Regions from separate parts of the Exiguobacterium sp. s125 genome, predicted to be linked through region 1. Evidence: a T-box and tRNA genes for the amino acid it is inferred to sense, from the RefSeq annotation. Region 1 holds a T-box; the other holds one or more tRNA genes.
The links. The T-box of region 1 lies ahead of leuS (leucine--tRNA ligase). A T-box ahead of a tRNA ligase gene usually reads a tRNA of that ligase, here a tRNA-Leu.
Positions count from the first base shown of each region.

Region 2: it encodes a tRNA-Leu, which carries the amino acid that the T-box ahead of leuS (leucine--tRNA ligase) is inferred to sense. The anticodon was not compared.

Region 1 is NZ_JACSMI010000001.1:363,442-373,367, reverse strand. Features, by position in the region: gene KNQ05_RS01790 (pseudouridine synthase) at 1-259, opposite strand, end outside; gene KNQ05_RS01785 (putative polysaccharide biosynthesis protein) at 246-1,910, opposite strand; gene KNQ05_RS01780 (BaiN/RdsA family NAD(P)/FAD-dependent oxidoreductase) at 2,290-3,555, shown strand; gene KNQ05_RS01775 (hypothetical protein) at 3,617-4,597, opposite strand; gene leuS (leucine--tRNA ligase) at 4,730-7,135, opposite strand; T-box leader at 7,182-7,404, opposite strand; gene KNQ05_RS01765 (HAD family hydrolase) at 7,444-8,088, opposite strand; gene KNQ05_RS01760 (peptidoglycan bridge formation glycyltransferase FemA/FemB family protein) at 8,150-8,878, opposite strand; gene KNQ05_RS01755 (hypothetical protein) at 8,912-9,181, opposite strand; gene KNQ05_RS01750 (MDR family MFS transporter) at 9,355-9,926, opposite strand, start outside.
Region 2 is NZ_JACSMI010000001.1:940,544-950,469, forward strand. Features, by position in the region: partial or broken gene KNQ05_RS04580 (transposase) at 1-1,198, opposite strand, end outside; gene KNQ05_RS04585 (TraR/DksA C4-type zinc finger protein) at 1,619-2,143, shown strand; gene adh (aldehyde dehydrogenase) at 2,347-3,867, shown strand; gene KNQ05_RS04595 (DUF779 domain-containing protein) at 3,889-4,254, shown strand; gene KNQ05_RS04600 (thioredoxin family protein) at 4,419-4,775, shown strand; gene KNQ05_RS04605 (S66 family peptidase) at 4,799-5,815, shown strand; gene KNQ05_RS04610 (hypothetical protein) at 5,827-6,168, shown strand; gene KNQ05_RS04615 (alpha/beta hydrolase) at 6,189-7,118, shown strand; tRNA gene KNQ05_RS04620 (tRNA-Leu) at 7,197-7,280, shown strand; gene KNQ05_RS04625 (transporter substrate-binding domain-containing protein) at 7,605-8,372, shown strand; gene KNQ05_RS04630 (amino acid ABC transporter permease) at 8,412-9,056, shown strand; gene KNQ05_RS04635 (amino acid ABC transporter ATP-binding protein) at 9,053-9,781, shown strand.

The DNA.
Region 1 (9,926 bases):
ATAACTCAATCACTGTTTGGTCCCGCTTGTCTTCCGTCGCACTGATTACACCAGGCGGTTTGTTCATCATCAAGTAGATATATTTTTGATAAACGACAGGTTCACCATACATGAGAATATCTTGTGTCTCGACATCGACATGCTGTTTCGGGTCGAGTACAATCTCACCATCTACTTGAATCGCACCGGATTTTAAGAGTTGTTTGACTTCTTTACGGGAGCCTGCCCCCATATTGGATAACAATTTATCTAGCCGCATTGCCACGTCCTCGTTTCATTGAAAATTTTCTTCCTAATACTGCTTCTGCCAGTCCCGTCCAAATGGCTAATCCGGCAAAAATCACGATGCCAAGTCCCGCACCGACGATTAAAATCGCGAGCGACGCAAGTGTCGTTTCTGGCAAGAATGCAACCATTCCCCATTTCACGAGTGCAACACCGATACCCATGATGGCACTGATGATCGTGATTAACGATGTCCGGCGCAAGACACTACTGAACGGAAAATCGACCGTTTGGGTGATGCGGAAGAACATTAACCCTGTCGCGACGAGGTACCCGAGAATCGTTGCATACCCGGCACCCGTTCCGTCACCTGTCAAATGAATCAACGGTGCGTTTAGTAAATACTTCGTCACTAGTCCGGCAAGTGTCGCAATGATTGTAAAGTATTGGCGATTGATTCCTTGTAAGACGGCTGCCGTTACAGAGTAAAGCGCTAGGAACAGCGCACTTGGAGCATAACTTAAAAGATACACCCATGCCTCCTGGTCTTTCGGGAAGAGGACATGGAATGTCTCTTGACTCAATAAAATCATCCCGACGACGGCTGGAATCGTGACGAAAAATGCCAATTGATAAATTTGTGAAATTTGTTTTTTAACTTTTTTCATGTTGCCTTGCGTGAATGATGCTGTCAACAACGGCGTTGCCGACAACGACAATCCGGTTGCGACCGAAACAGGAATCAGGACGATTTTATGACTGTCGGCAATTAAATACGCTGTCGCGTTACCCGCTGCCTCAAGTGTATACCCGATACTTTGCAAGGCTGCGTTCATCGTATTTTGATCGATGACTTGATAAAGTGGCGTCGATAACCCGACCATGACGATCGGAATCGCATATGTCAAAAGTTCTTTGTAAAGATCTGTTAACGGCCGTTCCGGTGATTGAACCGTTTGACTGTCACGTAATTCTTGTAATCCGGGAGCACGCTTCCGGAAATAGTAAACGAGGATTGCCACACTTCCGATTGCTCCAATGAATGCACTGAAGGTCGCAATCGTTGCGGCCCATGCTGCATCCGCATCGAAGATATAAATCGCAATGCTAACACCTGCCAGTAAAAACACAATTCGAACGATTTGTTCAAGAATTTGCGAAATTGCTGTGGGTCCCATCGATTGGTAACCTTGAAAATATCCGCGCGTCATGCTCATCGGTGGGATGAGTAATAACGCGAAGCTGACCCCGCGAATCGTCATCGTCACGGCATCGATGTAAGAATCCGAATTGACGTCACCGCCAGGAATTGCCCGATGTGCAAGATAGGGGGCAAGTAAGAATAAGGCGATGAACGAAACGATACCGGTCAAAGACATGATCTTTAATCCAGAACGATACAGACGTTCACTCGTATCGTATTCGCCAAGTGCATTATATTTAGCGACGAATTTAGAGACGGCGACTGGAATACCCGCTGTCGCCAGCCCGATCATGATTGCATAGTAGTTATACGCATACGTATAAAACATGATGCCGGTCGCACCGACCATAAACTGAAAAGGAAACAGGTAAATCAGACCAAGGGCTCGTGAAATCAGTGATGCTCCAGACAAGAGCATCGTTCCACGAACGAATCCCGAGTTACTGGATGAAGTCGATTGCTTTTTGTTAACAGTGGCCATGGTAACTTCCCTCACGCTTTCTTTTTTTATTAAAATTAGACGAGAATACTCCCACTTTTAAACGTTCAGCGCGTAGTCCTAGTGTGAGTGGGAGATGAATCGTCTTCGGGCAAGACGTGTCTTCCGACACGTCAATTGTCCGACACTCTTAGTTTGAAAACAACCAAGATCAGGAATCCTCTACCTCTAAGCGAAGCGTAGGTGGAGGTAGTTCAACGCTTGACAACCTATAATATATTGTCTCAATTAACAAGTTCTATGATGCACAATTGCAAATCATTATACCGCTCCCCTCTCATAAAAGAAAGAGACGGTTTGTTTACAGACCGAACTTCTGCTAAAGTGGAACAAGCAGAAAACTATTCAATGAGGTGACAGCATGTACGATGTAATCGTAATCGGAGGCGGACCGAGCGGCTTGATGGCAACGCTCGCCTCTTTACAAGCAGGCGCGAAAACACTCCTGCTCGATAAAGGAAATAAATTGGGAAGAAAACTTGCGATTTCCGGTGGTGGGCGTTGTAACGTCACGAATCGTAAACCGCTCGACGAACTCGTCCAGTCGATCCCAGGAAACGGACGTTTTTTATACAGCGCCTTTTCACAATTCAGTAACGAGTCGATCATCGACCTGTTCGAAGGGTTTGGTGTGGCGTTAAAAGAAGAAGATAACGGGCGGATGTTCCCTGTCTCGGATAAAGCAGCTGACGTCGTCCGTGTCTTGATTGATCAAATCCGAGCGCACGGTGCCGAGATTCAAACGAATGCAGAAGTCGCGTCGCTCGAGTTTCACACAGACGGTTCATTTGCAGCCGTTCTCATGCAAGACGGCACACGCCTTGAAGCGAACAGTTGTGTCGTTGCAGTCGGTGGACAATCCGTGCCCCATACGGGTTCGACCGGTGACGGGTACCCATGGGCTGAAAAAGCTGGTCATACGATTACCGAACTTTTCCCGACCGAAGTCCCGATCTTACTGAACGATGCTTTTATTCAAGCGAAATCACTTCAAGGGCTCTCGCTCCGCGACGTCGCTTTGACGGTTCACGGAAAAAAAGATAAAGCCATTAAAACACACACGGGTGATTTGCTCTTTACGCATTTCGGGCTGAGCGGTCCGATCGCACTACGTTGCAGCCAATATACAATCAAGGAACGCAAACGCTCCGGCGAACGAATCGTTCATTTATCCGTCGACTTATTCCCAGAAGAATCAATCGGAGCATTGACGGAACGTTTTCAGGCTGCGCTTGCAGCCAATCCGAAAAAAACCGTCCGAAACGCCTTAAAGGGATTCGTACCGGAACGTTTGCTTGAATTACTCTTCACACAAATCGGTTTTGGTGACGAAGTTTGTACGCAAGTGAAGAAACAAGATTTCACGCAACTGCTGACAACATTAAAACGTTTCCCACTTCATGCGACCGGGACACTTGATTTTGATAAAGCCTTCGTCACGGGCGGAGGGGTCTCAATCAAAGAAATCCATCCAAAAACGATGATGTCGAAAAAAGCAGACGGTCTATTCTTTGCCGGAGAAATTTTAGACATTCATGGTTATACCGGCGGCTACAACATTACAGCTGCTTTTGTAACAGGACACTGTGCCGGAACGAATGCTGCTCTACTCAATCAAACGACGTAATTTAAAAAAGGTGTTCGTTCGTGATTTTTTTCACGAACGAACACCTTTTTAATTTTTTTGATCAATCGATCGGGGTAAACGAACGGCTCGAAAATTTATCTGTTTCGACCAAAGCAAACAGTTCATTGTCTTGAACAAAGATTCCTTCTGCCCCGTATACTTTCGGACTTGCAGATTCTCCCGTGATCGTCTTATCCTTCGCATCAATCGAATAAAGATACAAGGAATCGGAGTCCAACGTATAAATGCGCCCTTGTCGTTCTGCGAGTCCAATCGGACGGAAATTTTCTTCAAATGCTTTTTTTGCATCTGCCCGCATACCATCTGCAGCATCGATTCGATCTCGCGTAACAACCGTCAAATACGGAGGTTTCTGCTTTTTCTTGAGTTTCTTTTTCTCTTTTGCTGTCGCATCAGGATCAATTTTAATTTCATCTTGCTTCATTTTAAAATACGTCAATTCGATGCGCCCTAACGACCGGATGTTATTGATCGTGTAAAATTCTTTTTCTTCAGCATCGTACCCAAGCCCATGAAAATTATCTCGAATGGTCGTGCCTTTGATTTTTTCACGCGTTTCTTCCGACCATGCACCGTCTTTTCGCGTAATCGTCACAAGAATTTGATTTGATGTCAGTAATGCTACCGTTTCACCATCAACGAGTGCCATTCCGTCAAGCCCTGCGAGTAACAGTTTGCCATCATTCTTCAATTGGAAGGAAGCATTGATTCGCTCGCCCGTCCCACTGACTTCAAAGAAATGATAATCTTCCGTCACAACAAGATAGGAACCAATCGAATCATCATATAACATCTGTTGAACATCCTTGATTAATGGTTCTTCCGGATTCGGAATCGAAGAAGGAAGGCTTGGCGGCACTTGTTTGACAGCCGCTTGGTGTTTTGATTGCGTCTCGATTTTTGTGAAGGTCTCTTGAATTTGCACTAACGTCTCTGGTTTTGAGAAGACGAGTAGAATACAAAGGATCAGACCGGAGACGACGGCAAAAATCGTTGTATAGACTATATAGGATCGTTTCATTTACACAAATCGCCTTTCTCTCTCGGTTTCTGATTCAGTGTAGCAGAAGGCGCACTAAAAAAAAAGCGGACGCGAGACTGAATTCAAAAACAATCCCCTTCCTCCATGACTACATGGGCAAGGGGATTCGTATTAGTTTGCTACGATATTGATGAGCTTTTTCGGTACGACGATGACTTTACGAACCGTCTTGTCGCCAATCCACTCTTTTGTTTTTTCATCTGCAAAAGCGAGTGCTTCGATTTCTTCTTTTGTTGCGTCGATACTGATTGTCAATTTTGAACGGACTTTTCCGTTGACTTGAATGACGAACTCTATCGTATCACTGACGAGTTTCGTTTCATCATATGTCGGCCATGCCGCATACGTTAATGTCTCTTCAAACCCTAGTTGCTCCCATAACTCTTCCCCGAGGTGAGGTGCGACTGGTGTCAACAACTGAATGAATCCACGAAGGAAGTGACGCGGTAACACTTGCTGTTTGTTCGCTTCGTTGACGAAGACCATCAACTGCGAAATCCCTGTGTTGAATTGAATGTTCGAGAAGTCTTCCGTCACTTTCTTGACGGTCTGGTGATAGACACGTTCAAAGTCGGCATCAACCGTCTCGACATCTTGAATGTCTGCAGTCCGTTCGAACAAACGCCAGACGCGGTCAAGGAAGCGACGTGCACCGTCGAGCCCATTTTCCGACCAAGATACGGACGCATCGAGTGGTCCCATGAACATTTCGTACAGACGAAGCGTATCTGCTCCGTGTGATTTGACGATTTCATCCGGATTGATGACGTTCCCGCGTGATTTAGACATTTTTTCGTTGTTTTCGCCAAGAATCATCCCTTGGTTATACAGCTTTTGGAATGGCTCTTTCGTCGGAACAACGCCGATGTCGTATAACACTTTGTGCCAGAAACGTGCGTACAGTAAGTGAAGGACCGCATGTTCTGCCCCACCGATATAAATATCGACCGGAAGCCAGTATTTTAATTTCTCCGGATCCGCGAGTGCCTCTTCATTATGCGGATCGATGAAACGAAGGTAGTACCAGCAGCTACCGCCCCATTGTGGCATCGTGTTCGTTTCGCGGCGTCCTTTCATCCCTGTCACAGGATCCGTATAGTCGAGCCACTCTTCTGCAAGAGCAAGCGGCGACTCTCCTGTTCCCGACGGTTTGATTTCAGGAATCATCGGAAGTTCAAGCGGCAACTCTTCTTTATCCAGCGTCTTCATCGTTCCATCTTCCATATGGACGACTGGAATCGGCTCGCCCCAATAGCGTTGACGGCTAAAGAGCCAGTCACGCAGACGATACGTAATTTTCTTCCGTCCGACTTGGTTCGTTTCGAGTTCCGCGATGATGGTTTCGATTGCGTCCGCCTTCGAGAGACCGTCGAGCATTTGTGAATTGACATGCTCCCCTTCTCCCGTATACGCTGCTTCGTCGACATTTCCGCCTTTTACGACTTCGATGATTGGAAGGTCAAACTGTTTCGCAAACTCATGATCGCGTTCGTCATGTGCCGGAACGGCCATGATGGCACCTGTTCCATACGTCGCAAGAACATAGTCGGCAATCCAGATCGGAAGACGTTCGCCAGAAATCGGGTTGACGGCGAACGCACCCGTGAAGACACCTGTCTTCTCTTTTGCAAGATCCGTCCGTTCAAGATCCGATTTCGTCTGAACAGACGCGATATAACGTTCGACTGCTGCCTGATGTTCTGCTGTCATGATGTCCGCGACGAATGGATGCTCCGGTGCTAAGACGAGGTACGTTGCGCCGAAGACTGTATCCGGACGTGTCGTGAAGACCGTGACTTGTTTTTTGTGGCCGTCAATCGTAAAGTCGATTTCCGCACCTTCCGATTTACCAATCCAGTTCCGCTGCATTTCTTTCACCGACTCCGGCCAATCGAGTTCATCTAAATCGTCGAGGAGACGGTCCGCGTATTCCGTAATCTTAAGGACCCACTGGCGCATCGGGACACGGACGACGGGATGATTTCCACGTTCAGACAATCCATCGATGACTTCTTCATTCGCAAGGACCGTTCCAAGTGCCGGGCACCAGTTGACTGCCACTTCATCGACGAACGCAAGTCCTTTTTCGTACAGTTGTGTAAAGATCCACTGTGTCCATTTGTAGTATTTCGGATCCGTCGTATTGATTTCACGGTCCCAATCATATGAAAAACCGAGGTCTTTCAACTGACGTTTGAACGTTTCAATATTTTGTGCCGTGAACTCACGCGGGTCATTCCCCGTATCGAGTGCATACTGTTCTGCCGGGAGTCCGAACGCATCCCATCCCATTGGGTGAAGGACGTTATACCCTTGCATCCGTTTCATCCGTGCGAGGATATCCGTTGCCGTGTATCCTTCCGGGTGTCCGACATGCAGTCCTGCTCCCGATGGATAAGGAAACATGTCGAGGGCATAAAAGCCTTCCTTACTTGGGTCTTCCGTCGTTACGAACGCGTTATCCTGTTCCCAGCGCGCTTGCCATTTTGGTTCAATCTCACGATGATTATACGACATCTATTCTTCCTCCTCTGATTAAAAAAACCGGTCCTCCGCCCCTAAGAATAGGGACGAAAGACCGGTTTGGCTTCCGCGGTACCACCCACGTTGTCTGTCAATGACAGACCGCTTGACTCACAGATAACGGTGTGAAGGACCGGATTCGCTACTCGTTGTTCACGAATCATGCTCCCTGACGAGTTCATGGACAGTTCCGACTGGTTTGCACCACCCACCAGTTCTCTAAACGGAATGTCTCCACTACTACTTCAGTTCGTTGCATCTGACTATCTATTAGTTAGTTTAATCTGAATCTTAATCAACCGTCAACGTTTCCGTAAAATTTCTCCAATCGCAGCATGTGTTGAAACCTGATGATCCGCGTGATGTAACATCTGCCCCGGCATCCGGTCGTCGAGTAACGCGATGACTTCCATCCCAGCTTTTTTCGCCCCCATCATGCCGTTCGCCGCGTCCTCAATGACGATACATGACTCTGGGGCGAGACCCATCCGTTTTGCTGTCAGCTCGAAGATAGCTGGGTCCGGTTTAGAGCGCGGGACTTCAAAACCGCTCGTGTAGGCGTCGACTGTCAACCCATAAAATGCGATGACGCGTTCAATTTTTTCAAGCGAACTCGATGATGCAATTGCAATCCCGTAACCTTCGCTTCGAGCGATACTCATCAACTCATGAACCCCTTCCTTTAATCCACAGTCTTCCGGCTTGGCGTGTTGTTGAAATAAGTCATGTTCCTGTGCAAGTAACACATCCGTTTGATGCGGTAAGCGATGTTGTTCAATTAATTCCTGCCACATCTCGTCGCCCGTCTTACCCATGAAGGTCGCATATTGAACTAAATCAAGTGGAATCCCGAGTTGATGAAACATTTTTTTATGTACCCCAAAGTAGCGAATTTCACTATCTAAAATGACGCCATCCATATCGAAGATTAAACCCCTCGTTTGCATCCCATTCACTCCTTTTTTTGATTTTAACAAAAAAAACGACAGTGATGGACTGTCGTTTTTATCATTTCGAAATCAGTGTTGGTTGCGAACGATATCCCGGAAAATAATGTTCCAACTCTCCGTCTCCATAGAGCTGGCACAGTTGTTCATATTGAGCAGGCAGTAGAACATTTTTTCCTAAATGATATTCAAATAAACGATAGCCCGTATAGCGACACTTACTCTCGAACAGGCTATCACGCTCTTTATACCCGCCACCTAAATGCTGTTCGACCAACCCGGCATCTTTCGCACATAAAATAGCCTCAAATTCTAACCGTTGATTTGGATAGACCTTATGTTCATCCCGCTTACAGCCAATCAAATGACCATGTGCAAATTCTCGGCCAAGTAAAACGAAGTAACCTCCGATGATTTCCTCGTTAAGTTCTGCAATCAAGAGGAGCGGCGTACAGAGGCTCGTCGACTCAAATAACTGTTCGAAGTAGTCTCGAGAAAAGTAGTAATGGCTCGAGGCATCCTTTCGGTCCATCGTCTGATAATACAACTGAATGAATGATTGTAAATCTTCGTGTGTCCCTCGTCGGACAACTAAGTCAGAAGCCAATGATTTCCGAACCATACTCCGCGTCTTTTTATGAAATGTCTGTGTAATTTCTTCTACGGATGGTCGTAAGTCGATACTCGTAGTATGTCGAATAAATTCTTTTTGCGTCCAGTGGTGCGCAAACCGCTGATTTTCAGTCAACGGATTGTATCGGATCAACTCTGTGACAATCTTTTTCTGCAATGCCCAGTCATAAAAGGAAGTTCGAGCCTCTGCTCACTCCTTTTCAGTCAAATCACCCACCACTTCAGGACCGCCATATCCGTATGGAGTAATCAAATCCCAATACTCCGTATCAAAAATAGCTCGTTTTAAGAAAGGATAAAACAGTTTCCCGGCCTCTCCTTGAAAATAAATCAACCCGGGATGTTCCCCTTCTCGTGCATTTAACATAACGTATTCATAACTGTAAAAGATGTCTAGCGGCTGATTGCGAATAAGTGCTGTCCAAGTTGCCTGATCGTCGATGAAAACGCACTTTGCCATTATGGTACACCTCCTGTTAAAAAACAGACCATAAAAATAAAATTAAATTTCTTTAATTTGATTAATTAATTAAATTTTACCTCTTTAAGTCACTACCCTGTTTGATTTCTTTTATTCCGTCCAGCAAAAAAAGACCAACTATTTCTTTTTCGAAACAGTTGGTCTAAGATATCTTAATTGATTTTAGGAATTGCTCGAACAAATACGATACCTGCAAGTAAAATCAATCCGATTAGCGTCAAGAAGACCGCATTCATCCCAGATAAATCGTAAATCAATCCACCGACCGTCGGACTAATCATCCGTCCAGCGGAAGCCGCAATGTTGACGTACCCTTGGAATTCCCCTTCTTTACCGATCGGTGCAAGTCGTGCCGCCATCGCAGGGACAGCTGGCCAGATGAACATCTCTCCAATCGTTAAAATGACCATCGCAACAAGAAACATTTCAAACCCTTCAGCAAACGGTACGATGAGATAGGATAATAAGAAGATGCCCGTTCCCGTCAATAATTGACGTTTTAAATCATCTCCGAACCATCTTAAAATCGGCGTCAAGAGCGGTTGTGCGAAGACGATTAATGCTCCATTGATTGTCCATAAAATCGAGTACTCGGAAATCGTCACACCAAGTGATTTCGTGTGGACGGCAAACGTTCCTTGCCATTGTACGTAAACGAACCAAAGCAACGCATACCCGACTGAAACGTAGAGCATCGTCCGAACCGACTCCTTCGATAACGGCT
Region 2 (9,926 bases), 580 kb from region 1:
ACACTCCATTAGGATTCCGACTGGAATCCCATGACCAATTGGCCAATTTTTTGAGGTTCAGGGCAGCAAAAGTGAGCATGGTCTGCATCGTTACTTTTTTTAACCCGCGGTAGCGAGTCCAACGCATGCCATGCTTTTCTTTCGCGTCGGCAAAGACACGTTCGATTGTCTCTTTTCGTCGGGCATACAGCTGCCTATTAACCGGTGTGTGGCGAAGGTGCTCGACTTCGTCGATTGCATCTTGCCAGACATGCCGATGAATCACTTTCTGCATCGTCTGACTTTTCGTATACCGTTCTAGAAATGGACAAGTTTCGCAGATTTTTGGATCTGATACGTACTCCCGTCTTCATTCCCGTGTAGTTGTTCGATAGACAAGCTGCTGATCATTTTCACAGAGATAGCAATCGTAATACGCATCATAATAAAAATGATACTATCGTGAATATTACCTGGTGTGACAATTGTCCCGAGGACAAAACCATTCCGATCACATGCTGTATGAAAGGAATAGGCGAATTGCTTTTCACGCTTCCCCTTCACGTAATATCCTGACTCAGGATCCGTGGTACTCTCCTTCGTCAAACGTCGATCATTCTCGTCCTTCTTCTTGGGGGTAAAACGCTTTTTTTTTTCCGTGCGCCTCACAATCATCATTGATTTCTTGTTCCAGTTCATCTTGATAAAAACGTGCTGCACGACGAACATGTTTCTTTTTATATTTCCGCTTATTCGCATTTGCTTTGACGTGTGTCGAATCGATAAACAGGACCACTGGGTCCACGAATCCAGCATCGACGCCTTGGGTCAGAATTTTGTAGAAGATATCTTCAAAAATCGTCGTGTCTTGGAAGCGTCGGACATAGTTTTTTCCGAAGGTTGAAAAATGAGGAACCTTTTCATCCAATCCAAGTCCTAGGAACCAACGATAGGCGACGTTCGTTTCGATTTCTTGGATCGTCTTCCGCATAGAAGGAATACCGAATAAATATTGAAGAAGAGCCATCTTGATTAAGAGAACAGAATCCACGCTAGGTCCTCCGTTATTTTCACAGTACAACTTTTCAACCAATGGATAGATGAATTGAGAGTCCATCACCTGATCAACCTTGCGAACCAAGTGGTCCGCAGGAACCAATTGTTCGAGTGTGACCGTAATGTTTTCAGAACGATGGGGTTGATTTCGTTTTCCCATCATGGGAAACCCTCCTTCGTGGTATATTTCTTTTACTTTATAATATGAAAGAAAGCTAAAAAAGCCTCGATTTCCGATCTAATCGCTTCCTAGTAGAAAGCAAACAGGAGCGACCCTGCAGCGAAGCGAAGCGGCGCGATGTTTGCCACAGGAAGACGATTAGGGAGGAAAGAGAGAGCAAAAAAAGATGGGAGATCACATTCAAGTGACCTTCCATCTAGTTTGTCTACACGCTGTGACGTGTCTCAAGACACGTCTTGCTCGAAGGCGATTCATCTCCTACCTGCGCTGGGCTTCGCCCTGAGACGCTTAGAGGTGGGAGTATTCTCGCCTGATTTTGATAAACGGCAACTAAACGTTTAAGATACCTCTGATTCGGCTAAAACATAATTAGAGCAGAATAGAGAATTGGAGATGATGAACATGTTGTCAGCGAAACAAATCGAGGAATTCAAAGAACGTCTACTTAAGGAAAAAGATAAAACGGAATCGAACATCGAGAACCGTGAAACAGATTACGACGAAGGCGCACTTTCAAGTTATGATAATCATCCTGGAGATTCAGGTGACGAATTATTTTTACGGGAACGGGATCAAGCGATCACGGATTTAGAAACAGACATGTTATCTGACGTCGATCTTGCCCTAAAAGCAATCGAAGAAGGCACGTACGGAATCTGTAAGGTATGTGGAAAAGAAATCGAGCTAGAGCGTCTCGATATCATTCCTGAAACACTCTTATGCATTGATGATGCGAAAGAAGAAGCTGAAAAAAATAGCTTGAATGAGCAACAACGACCGGTCGAAGAGGATGTACTCGATCCATCTGTTACAGCGACGGGAAAAGATATTGATGGAGATACGGATGGCTTTAGTAAAGTCAGTGACTTCGGAAACTCAGACTCGCCGTCAGATAATGAAGATGGCATCGACACGACGCGTTCATAAGAGGTTGATTAAGAGATGCAAGACAGGGGGCGATAATCGTTTCCTGTCTTGCATTTTTCAATCAAAAAAGTTAACGGAAAATTTTGACTTTTCATACTTATTTGTTAGTATGTACATGAGGGGTTTTTTTACGGGGGACCAAAATGAAAGCGCATACAAAAACTTCTCGGGTTGACCATTTTATTTGAGGGAGGAAAACAGTCATGATTTACGAGATTCCAAACACACAAGGGTCAAAAGTACAGTACAGAGATCGTTATGAAAATTTCATCAACGGGAAATGGACGGCACCCGTCAATGGAGAATATTTTGATGACATCACACCGGTCACCGGGAAGGTATTATGCCAAGTCGCGCGTTCGACAAAAGAAGATATCGAATTAGCACTCGATGCCGCACACGCAGCCAAAGAGGCGTGGGGAAGAACATCGGTCGCGGAACGGTCGAACATCTTAAATAAAATCGCCAATCGGATGGAAGAAAATTTAGAACTTTTAGCCTACGCCGAGACGCTAGAAAACGGGAAAGCCGTCCGCGAGACGTTAAACGCAGATTTACCACTGGCGATTGATCATTTCCGTTATTTCGCCGGTGTCATCCGGGCGCAAGAAGGATCTGTCGGGGAACTTGATAACGATACCGTCGCCTATCATTTTCATGAGCCGCTCGGCGTCGTCGGTCAAATCATTCCGTGGAACTTCCCGATTCTGATGGCCGTCTGGAAACTAGCACCGGCATTAGCTGCCGGAAACTGTGTCGTCTTAAAACCGGCAGAACAGACACCGGCAAGTATTTTACTCTTGACTGAAATGATTGAAGACTTGCTCCCGGCAGGCGTCTTAAATATCGTCAACGGGTTTGGTTTAGAGGCAGGGAAACCACTTGCGTCGAGCAAACGGATTGCGAAAATCGCCTTCACGGGTGAAACGACGACAGGTCGCTTAATCATGCAGTATGCGTCACAAAACATTATTCCCGTTACACTTGAATTAGGTGGAAAATCTCCGAACATCTTCTTTGAAGATATTATGGACGCCGATGACGCCTTTTTCGATAAAGCAATCGAAGGGTTACTAATGTTTGCCTTGAATCAAGGGGAAGTCTGTACCTGTCCATCGCGGGCGTTGATTCAGGAGTCGATTTATGAACCGTTCATGGAGCGGGTACTTGAACGCGTCAAAGCAATCAAACTCGGAAATCCACTTGACGGCGACGTCATGATGGGTGCACAAGCATCGAATGAACAAATGGAAAAAATTCTATCTTATCTAGAAATCGGTAAATCAGAAGGCGCAGAATGCCTGATTGGTGGAGAACGCAATCAGATGGACGGCGATCTTGCGGACGGTTTCTACATCCAGCCGACGATCTTTAAAGGGCACAACAAGATGCGGATTTTCCAAGAAGAAATTTTTGGACCGGTTCTGTCCGTCACGACGTTCAAAACGGATGACGAAGCGCTTGAGATTGCGAACGATACGTTATATGGTCTCGGTGCCGGTGTATGGACGCGCGACATGAACCGTGCCTATCGCTTCGGACGGGCGATTGAAGCAGGACGTGTCTGGACGAATTGTTACCATCAGTACCCTGCCCATGCGGCATTCGGCGGTTACAAGATGTCCGGGATTGGTCGAGAAAATCATAAAATGATGCTCAATCATTACCAGCGGACGAAAAACCTTCTCGTCAGCTATAGCCCGAACAAACTCGGTTTCTTCTAAGCGAAGAAAGGAAGTGTCCGTATGGTCGAACGTGTCCTTGCTACAGCGGCGACGCTCGAGTTGATTGACAAGTTACGAGCAAAGCATGGACCCCTCATCTTTCATCAATCCGGGGGGTGTTGTGATGGCAGTTCACCGATGTGCTTTGCGGAAGGGGATTTATTTCTCGCAGATCACGATTTATTGATTGGGACAATTGGCGGCTGTCCATTTTATATTCATGAAGATCAGTATACGTATTGGAAACACACGCAACTCCTCATCGATGTTGTCGATGGGCGCGGTGGCATGTTTTCGCTTGAAGGGGTCGAAGGGAAACGTTTTCTGACCCGATCCCGTGCCTTTACGGATGAAGAGTACGCTACACTTCAGACTGACACTAGATGACCCCCTTTAAAACATCTGAAACTGCTTCGAGTGAGAGATGTCACCGAGGCAGTTTTAGGTGTTTTTTCATTTGCTGTGTGAGGGGAACGCTAGCACGAAATTTGGTTTCTCTATGCGAAGAGCGGTATAATAAAAGCAACATTTTTTAAAAGGAGGTCTTGTTGATGGTTGAGTTTACACGATTGACGTCCATTGATGCCGTGCAGTCCTGGTATTCGGTTCAGGGTGCTAGTTTTTTATACGTCTCAAGCCCGAATTGTTCCGTCTGTGAATCCTTGTTCCCACAAATCGAACCCATCATGTTGGAACACCCGGAAATTCGATCGGCGCGTGTCGATGTATCGGACGTTCCCGAAATTGCAGGAGCGTTATCCATTTTCACCGCCCCTGTCTTACTTTTGTTTTTAGACGGAAAAGAGATGCACCGCGAGGCACGAATCGTCCCAATCGAACGATTCCGTCGACGTGTGGAGCAGATTGGTGAATTTGTAAAATCAGAAATCATCGATTTAGAAAATTAATCGTTAACTGAAGGAGGAAGAAGATGAGGTATCCATTTTTCGGCTGGACAGGGCAAACAATTGGTATAACAGCATTATCTTCCGGCTTACCTGATGCGCTCCATCCTTTACTCGAAGAATCCAAGTTACGTTTAGAGGACCGGCAGATGGAGACGATGATTGGTGATACGGTTTGGACACAAAAGAAAGCACAGAGTACAACAGCAGCGGTTCGGGCATCTGAATTGATGCAGATGTTCCAAAACCCAGATATCGATGCGATCCTGCCGCCGTTTGGTGGCGAACGCGCCTTGGATGTATTACCGTATCTAGACTTTTATGAACTGCCGGTGAAATGGTTACTCGGATATTCAGATACGAGTACGGTCTTGTTCGCAATTACCGTAAAAACGGGGATTGCGACAGCACATGGTCCGAACGTGCTTGAGTTGAGAAGTGAAGAATGGGACGAGACGACAGCTGCTTGGCGTCGCGTGCTTGCAACACCGCGTGATGGTTCCGTGACCCAATGGATGTCGACAAGGTTTCAAACAGCCTGGAATCACGACGTCCGCCCTGAGCGCTTTATGTTCCATTTCGATCAACCGACGGAATGGAAAACCCTGAATCCATCCATCACTCAGGTAACGGGTCGACTTCTCGGAGGATGCCTCGAAACCGTCCGTCATTTAATCGGTACGCCTTATGGCGATGTCCGTGCATTTCAAGAACAACAACTCGAGGGTGAACCGATTCTTTGGTACTTCGAAGCCTGTGAAGCCAGCGCGACTGATCTTCACCGTTCCTTGATGCAGATGCATCTTGCCGGCTGGTTTGATAACGCAACTGGTATTTTGTTTGGTCGAACAAGCGCAGGGCAGGCAATCGAAGACTATGCATTACTGGATGTCTACCAAATGATTGCAACAGAGACAGGACTGCCGATTTTTTATGATTTCGACATCGGTCATCAGCCGCCCCAATTGACACTCGTCAATGGTGCGACGGCAACAGTGACGCTTCAAGGAAAAGATTCACGGCTTGATATGACATTCAACTAAGGAGATTTCATATGGCGACACGACATTTTCAATCGCTTGGTGCATATAAGCGAATCTACATCAATCCGGAAACACGCCGGATGACGTTACCAGAACCTTTTTATGATGCACTCGGACTGACGGATGAAGTAATGATTGCGCAAGTCGGACAAGTCCTCGTCATGCGCAATCCAGACGAGATGGTCGAGATGGAGACCGAATTATTATCGCAAATCGTTGAAGAAGGATTTGCGGGGCAAGAGCTCATTCGCGAATTCGCTTACCGTAAGGCGCAGCATGAACAACGGTTGCGCCAGCACATATTACAAGATGATCATCCAGAGTCGTCAGCTCAACTAGAAATCGAACTATAACAACAAGGAGTGAGGACCGGATGCGAACAGGTACAAAAATTGGTTTAGGCGTGATTGGTTCAGGGATGCTTGCAGCAAGCTATTACTTTTACGAAATGGCGATCGCAACGAATCCGAAACCCTTCTTGACGAACAACCGTGATTTAAGTGACGAGATGGTCCGATTGATGCAACCGGGTCAGACATGGATTAAGGAACAACCGTTAGAACTCGTCGCGACGCAAGCAGATGATGGATTGACGCTTCGCGCACATTACTTACCGCCACTCGTTGCGTCCGATCGAGTCGTCATTCTCGTACATGGTTACGGTGGTGTCGGAACAGACTTAGCAGGATTCGCCTATCTGTATCATCAAGCGGGTTTTCATGTGTTGATGCCGGACAATCGTGGTCACGGAAAAAGTGACGGAAATTACATCGGTTTCGGTTGGCATGACCGGCAAGACTGTCTGCGCTGGATCGACTATTTAGTCGGACGTGTTGGAACGGCTTCTTCCACCTTTTTACATGGTGTATCGATGGGGGGCGCGACGGTTTTGATGACGAGTGGAGAAACATTACCTGCTCAAGTCAAAGGCATTATCTCCGACTGTGCTTATACATCAGTCAACGCAGTCCTCGCCTATCAGATGAAACGGATGTATCGTTTGCCGCACTTTCCGTTCCTTGCGATGACGAGTTTATTGACGAAATTAAAGGCTGGTTACTTCTTCAGTGAAGCTTCCGCATTAAAACAAGTCAAAAAGGCGGCGGTACCGATCTTATTCATTCATGGGGATGCAGATACGTTCGTTCCGACATCGATGGTCTATGAACTGTATGATGCTTGCCAAACGAAGAAGGAACTCGTCGTCATTCCGAATGCGGCACATGCAATGGCTTATTTTGAGGCACCCGATCGATACGATGAAGTCGTCGAGGCGTTCGTTCGGCGCGTAATGTCAGCATGACAAATGAAAGTGTATGAAGTGGAAGGAATGGATTGACAAAAATCAGTCCATTTCGTATTCTACAATCATATAAGCCATGTCGTCGTGGCGGAATCGGTAGACGCGCTAGACTCAGAATCTAGTGGTGGCAACACTGTGGAGGTTCAAGTCCTCTCGGCGGCATTTCCATAAGTTGAAGACCTGTTAGTAGGTCACAGACTGTAGACAAACTAGATGGAAGGTCACTTGCATGTGATTTTCTATCTTTTTTTGTTCTCTCTTTCCTTCCTAAGCGTCTTCCTGTGGCAAACATCGCGCCGCTACAGCGAAGCTGCAGGGTCGCTCCTGTTTGCTTTCCACTAGAAAGCGATTAGATCGAAAATCGCGACTTTTTTAGTTTTCTTTCAGATAATTCAGTTTTTTTACCAAAACATGTTTCAAAGGGACCATTATTAAGGAAAATATCCTAATAGAGGGCCGTGCCTTCAAAAGAAGGGGGTAAAAAGTATGAATAAACGTTTTTCTATCTTATTTTTATTGATGGGATGTCTGTTCGTATTAAGTGCGTGTAGCATCGGTTCAAATGATGATTCATCGTCAGAGGACAAAACGTACAAAGTCGGGATCGACGTCACCTATCCACCATTCGAGTACAAGGACGGGGATACGTACAAAGGAATCGATATCGATTTGATTCAAGCGATTGCAGACGACCAAAACTTCAAGATTGAATTTGAAGCGATGGACTTTAGCGGAATCATTCCTGCTCTGCAGGCGAATCAACTCGACATCGCGATTGCCGGGATGAGTATCACACCGGAACGTGAAAAAGTCGTTACCTTCTCTGACCCGTACTTTGAAGCCGGACTGATTCTTGTCGTCAAAGACAACAATGATGACATCAAGTCGGTTGATGATTTAAAAGGGGAACGCGTGGCAGTTAAAAAAGGGACGACGGGGGCAAAGTATGCAACGGATAACGCGGATAAGCTAGGCATTAAAGTTACACAATTCAATGATAGTCCAGCGATGTTCCAGGAAGTCAAAAATGGGAATGCAGCAGCCTTGATTGAAGACTATCCAGTCATCTCGTATGCCAACAAACAACAAAACCTTGGTCTGAAACTCGTGGGAGATCGTTTAAATGGTGATAATTACGGGATTGCCGTCCTTAAAGGGGAAAACGAAGACTTGATGAAAAAAATCAATACAGGTTTAGCGAATTTAAAAGACAGTGGCGAGTACGACGAAATCGTTGATCGTTATTTAAAATAATCACCCGATTGAGTGAATGATGAGGGAGTTGAGCTGCTGATGGAAGTAGCAAAAGCTGCATTTCCGTTTTTCTTAGATGGGTTACAAGTTACCTTATATATCTTTATCATCGCCGTCATCGCAGGATTCTTGATTGGTCTCATCGTTGCCTTGATGCGCTTGTCTCCATTAAAACTTTTAAATGGGATCGCAATCGTTTATATCGATGTGATCCGTGGGACACCGTTCATCGTTCAACTGTTCTTCATTTATTTTGGTTTGAACTCACTCGAATGGTTATCGATGGACCGGATGTACGCGGGGATTTTGACGGTCGCGATCAATGCAGGGGCCTATTTTGCAGAAATCATCCGGGCCGGCATCCAGTCGATTGACAAAGGTCAAACCGAAGCCGCACGATCGCTCGGGATGACGGGCCGTCAAACGATGGTCCAAATCATTTTACCGCAAGCTTTTCGGAGAATGTTGCCGACCATTACGAACCAATCGATCATTAGTTTAAAGGATACTTCGTTGCTCTCGATTATCGGCATCGCCGATTTGACGCAACAAGGACAAGTCCAGCAAGCGACGACGTTTGAACCGTTCATCGTCTGGTCCGTCGTCGGCTTAATGTATTTCGTCATCATCTATCTGCTGTCGATGTTAGCGAAATTCTTGGAACGGAGGTTTACGCTACGATGAGTATCATTCAAGTAGATAACTTAAAAAAGTCATTCGGAAAAAATGAAGTCCTAAAGGATATCTCCGTTGAAGTAGAAGAGAAAGAAGTAGTTTGCGTCATTGGTCCATCTGGTTCTGGGAAAAGTACGTTTCTTCGTTGTCTGAATCGTCTGGAAGACATTACAGGTGGGACAGTCATCATCGATAAGCACAATATTACGGACCCGAAAGTCGACATCAATAAAGTCCGAGAAGAAGTTGGGATGGTCTTTCAGCACTTTAATCTCTTTCCGCATAAGACGGTTTTAGATAATGTTATGCTCGCACCGATTAAAGTCCGTAAAACGGAAAAGGGACAAGCAAAGGAACGTGCGCTTGCATTACTTGATAAGGTAGGGCTCCGCGAAAAAGCGGACAACTATCCTGGAGAACTTTCAGGCGGACAAAAACAACGGGTCGCGATTGCCCGTGCACTCGCGATGAATCCGAAAATCATGTTGTTCGACGAACCGACATCGGCACTTGATCCGGAGATGGTCGGGGATGTCCTTGAAGTCATGAAACAATTGGCGATCGAAGGGATGACAATGATTGTCGTGACACATGAAATGGGCTTCGCCCGTGAGGTCGGAGATCGTGTACTCTTTATGGACGGCGGCTATATCGTCGAAGAAAATGTTCCGAGTGAACTGTTTGATTCTCCGCAACATGAACGGACCCAATCGTTTTTAAGTAAAGTGTTGTAAACGAGGACGCCGGTGCCTGAAAGATAGGCATGGGCGTTTCTTTTCGTGTGCAGAAATGACACTACCGTGAAAGAAATGTTTGTATCATAAATCACTGATGCTGACATCATAAGAAAAACTTATACATTTAGCACAGAGAAATTGG